Regions from separate parts of the Polaromonas sp. P1_F2 genome, predicted to be linked through region 1. Evidence: riboswitches for the same ligand, from Rfam matches in the RefSeq annotation. Region 1 holds a riboswitch; the other holds the start of a gene.

Region 1 (2,196 bases):
ACCTCTTCGGTGTCGGTCACGATGTGCTCGTTCATGCCGTGGACCAGCGCGTGCGACAGGCGCTGGCGCACAGGCAGGGCGCGCCATTCGTTCTTCTTGCTGTCGTCCTTGGCGCCGCTTTTCGCGGTTTCGGCGACTTCGATCAGGCGCTCGCTGGGCGTGAGTTCGGCCTCGCCCGGCTTGTAGACCGGCGTACGGTTGAGCACCACGTCCTCGACGCGTTCGCGCAGCACCGGATCGAGGTCGTCATACACGCCGACCATGCCGGCGTTGACGATGCCCATGTCCATGCCGGCCTGGATCGCGTGGTAGAGGAACACGGTGTGGATGGCTTCGCGCACCGGGTCGTTGCCGCGGAAGCTGAAGGACACGTTGGACACGCCGCCGGAAACCTTGGCGCCCGGCAGGTTCTGCTTGATCCAGCGCGTGGCGTTGATGAAGTCGACCGCGTAGTTGTTGTGCTCTTCGATGCCGGTGGCGATGGCGAAGATGTTGGGGTCGAAGATGATGTCCTCGGGCGGGAAGCCGAGCTCGTCGACCAGCACGCGGTAGGCGCGCTCGCAGATCTCGACCTTGCGCTCGTAGGTGTCGGCCTGGCCTTTTTCATCGAAAGCCATGACCACGGCCGCCGCGCCGTAGCGCTTGAGCAGCTTGGCCTGCTGCTTGAAGGGCTCCAGGCCCTCCTTCATCGAGATGGAATTGACGATGCCCTTGCCCTGGATGCAACGCAAGCCGGCCTCGATGACGCTCCACTTGGAGCTGTCGATCATGATGGGCACGCGGGCGATGTCGGGTTCGCTGGCGATCAGGTTCAGGAAACGCACCATGGCGGCCTGGCTGTCCAGCATGGCCTCGTCCATGTTGATGTCGATGATCTGCGCGCCGTTTTCCACCTGCTGGCGAGCGACCGCCAGGGCCTGCTCGTATTCGCCGTTCAGGATCATGCGGGCGAAGGCCTTGGAGCCGGTGACGTTGGTGCGCTCGCCGATGTTGACGAACAGGGTGCCCGCGCCGATGTTGACCGGCTCCAGGCCGGACAGCTTCATAGGGGGGACAAAGACGGAATTTTCGGTTTCAGACACGGACTCACCTTAAGGCCAAGGTGAGCGTCGTTGCCGCAGGCAACGCCGAAAGGGTCGCCTGTAACCCAAGCCTGACGGACGCGGGGTCCGCTGCAACGCTCCTTGGGTTGCCGGTATTTTACCGGCTGAACGCCCTGTTGCGCCATCCCCCGGTGCGAATGCCCCGGGGAACGGAGTGCTACTTAATCCAGTTTGATTTTGGCGACTTTGATCAGGCGGCCGTAATCGGCGTGCTCTTTCATGACCATGTAGGCGAAGTCCGCCGAGGTCATGGGGCTGGGCGTGGCGCTCATGCGTGCGAATTTTTCGGCCGTGTCGGGCGTGTTGAGCGCGGCAGCGAAGGCTTTTTGCAGCTGGTCGGTCGTGGCTTTGGGCAGGTTGGCCGGGCCGAAGATGCCGAACCAGGTGCTGATGTGGAAGCCGGGCAGCACGTCGTTGATGGTGGGGATCTCCGTGAAGCTGCTGGAGCGGTTGATGGTGGTCACGCCGAAGGCCACCAGCTTGCCCGACTTGATGTTGGCGCTGGCCGAGGCCAGGTTGTCGAACATCAGGTCGGTCTGGCCGGACAACAGGCCGGTCTGCGCCTGGGCCGAGCCGCTGGAAGGCAGGTGCACCACGCTGATCTTGGCCAGGCTTTTGAACAGCTCGCCCGCGAGGTGGCCGGCGCTGCCGTTGCCGCCGGAGGCGTAGTTCAGCCGGCCGGGGTTCTTGCGCGCATAGGCGATCAGGTCCTTGGTGTCCTTGATGTTCAGGCGTTTCGCCGTCTCGGCATTCATGACCAGCACATTGGGCACACGGGCCACCAGCGTGATGGGCGTGAAGTCCTTCAGCGCGTCATAAGGCATGTTGGGGTAGAGCCAGGGGTTGATGGCGTGGGTGGCCACCGCGCCCATCACAAGCGTATGGCCGTCGGCCGGCGCCTTGGCGACCAATGCGGCGCCCACGTTGCCGCCGGAACCGGGCCGGTTGTCGACCGTCACTTCGGTCTTGAGCAGGGGGCGCAGCTTTTCGGCCAGGATGCGCGCGGCATTGTCCAGCGGGCCGCCGGCCGGGTACGGGACGATGATGGTGACCGGTTTTTGCGGCGCCAGCTGCGCATGGGCCCCCAGGGCGG
Region 2 (2,196 bases), on a different contig from region 1:
CGTGGTCGACTTGCGGCTTGATCTCTTCCCAGGTGCATTTTTCGAGCGCGGCGACGTCGATCTCGTTGTCGAAGTGGCCGATGTTGCAGACGATGGCCTGGTCTTTCATCTTCGCCATGTGGTCGTAGGTGATCACGTTCTTGTTGCCGGTGGCGGACACGAAAATGTCGGCCTTGTCGGCGGCGTATTCCATGGTCACGACCTTGTAGCCTTCCATCGCGGCCTGCAGGGCGTTGATCGGATCGATCTCGGTCACCCACACCTGGGCGCTCAGTGCGCGCAGGGCCTGGGCCGAGCCCTTGCCCACGTCGCCGTAGCCGGCCACGAGCGCGACCTTGCCGGCCACCATCACGTCGGTGGCGCGCTTGATCGCGTCGACCAGGGATTCGCGGCAGCCGTAGAGGTTGTCGAACTTGGACTTGGTGACGGAATCGTTGACGTTGATGGCGCGCAGGGCCAGCGTGCCCTTGGCCGACATTTCATTGAGGCGCAACACGCCGGTGGTGGTTTCTTCGGTCACGCCGATGATGTTCTTCAGGCGGCGGCTGTACCAGGTCGGGTCCTGCGCGAGCTTGGCCTTGATCGAGTTGAACAGGCAGATTTCTTCTTCGCTGGTCGGCTTGGAGATCAGGCTCGCGTCTTTCTCGGCCTTGGTGCCCAGGTGCATCAGCAGCGTCGCGTCGCCGCCGTCGTCCAGGATCATGTTGGGGCCTTCTTCAGGCGTGCCCTTGGCGCCGCTGAATTCAAAGATGCGGTGGGTGTAGTCCCAGTAGTCGGCCAGGGTTTCGCCCTTGATGGCGAACACCGGCGTGCCGGCGGCGGCGATCGCGGCGGCGGCGTGGTCTTGCGTCGAGAAGATGTTGCACGAAGCCCAGCGCACGTCAGCGCCCAGGGCCTGCAGGGTTTCGATCAGCACGCCGGTCTGGATCGTCATGTGCAGCGAACCGGTGATGCGCGCGCCCTTCAGCGGCTGCGCCTTCGCGAACTCTTCGCGGATGGCCATCAGGCCGGGCATTTCGGTCTGGGCGATGTTCAGTTCCTTGCGGCCCCAGGCGGCAAGCGAGATGTCGGCAATGATGTGGTCGGTGGAAGGTTTCAGGACGGCGCTCATACGGTTCTCCAATAATCAAACGTAGTAACTGGGCAAAATCGCCACGGGCATGCGGCATTCAAGGAAGGGGGAATTCAGTCATTCACCCGGCTTGAGAGAGCACATGCGGGTGAGCGTGGTTGCAATGAAGTCCTGAGCCTGGTCCACGTGATGTGGCTTGCAACGCTCCTCAGGAAGCCACGATTGTAATTCCATTTCCAATTCAAAGCGATAGGTCGTTGCACCGCCTTGCCGTGCTGTAGCACTGTCTGCGGCGGCGCGCCTACTACTCTCGCTTCGAATTGAAAACGGAATTACCGCCCCGGGGCCCGCTCAGCCTTTGAAAGCCGCGAGCAAGAGCCGTGCGAAAATTTCACCATGCAAGAATTTTCCCGCTGGCCTGTTACAGAGCGCCGCCGCATTACAGGCGTCTTCACTGATATCGACGACACACTGACCACCGAAGGGGAGATCACCCCCGATGCGCTGGAAGCTTTGGGTGAATTGAAAGCCGCCGGGTTCAAGATCGTAGCCATCACCGGCCGCCCGGTCGGCTGGAGCGAGCCTTTCGCGGCGCGCTGGCCTGTCGATGCCATCGTGGCGGAGAACGGCGCGGTGGCCCTGCTGCCGGATGCCAAAAGCCCCCCGCCTCGGCCGCTGGCCAAGATCTACCAGCAGGATGCGACCACACGCAGCGCCAACTTCAGCCGCATGCAGGCCGTGCTGGCGCGCATCGAACGCGAACTGCCGGGCGTGCACCGCGCCACCGATTCACCGGGCCGCGAGACCGACATTGCCATCGACCACAGCGAATTCACGCAACTCAGCGACGCGCAGATCGCCGCCGTGGTGGCGCTCATGAAAAGCGAGGGCATGCACGCCACCGTGAGCAGCATCCACATCAACGGCTGGTACGGCGACCACAACAAGCTCGAAGGCGCGCGCTGGATTGTCCGACAGCTCTGGCAGCAGGATCTCGATGCCGAAATGGACAACTGGGTCTACGTAGGCGATTCGACCAACGACCAGCTGATGTTCAAGACCTTTGCCAACAGCGTGGGCGTGGCCAACATCGCGCGTTTTGTGCCGCAGCTCGCACATCTGCC

What was found. A riboswitch is a leader RNA that binds a small molecule or an ion and turns the genes downstream of it on or off. The one in region 1 is predicted to bind S-adenosylhomocysteine.
Region 2: another riboswitch for S-adenosylhomocysteine. It lies ahead of ahcY (adenosylhomocysteinase); the one in region 1 lies ahead of metH (methionine synthase).

Annotation. Positions count from the first base shown of each region.
Region 1 is NZ_JBFUBN010000007.1:123,194-125,389, forward strand. It holds gene metH (methionine synthase) at 1-1,082, opposite strand, end outside; S-adenosyl-L-homocysteine riboswitch at 1,098-1,192, opposite strand; gene AC1D0O_RS15500 (Bug family tripartite tricarboxylate transporter substrate binding protein) at 1,265-2,196, opposite strand, start outside.
Region 2 is NZ_JBFUBN010000010.1:49,605-51,800, forward strand. It holds gene ahcY (adenosylhomocysteinase) at 1-1,111, opposite strand, end outside; S-adenosyl-L-homocysteine riboswitch at 1,216-1,288, opposite strand; gene AC1D0O_RS18750 (HAD family hydrolase) at 1,469-2,196, shown strand, end outside.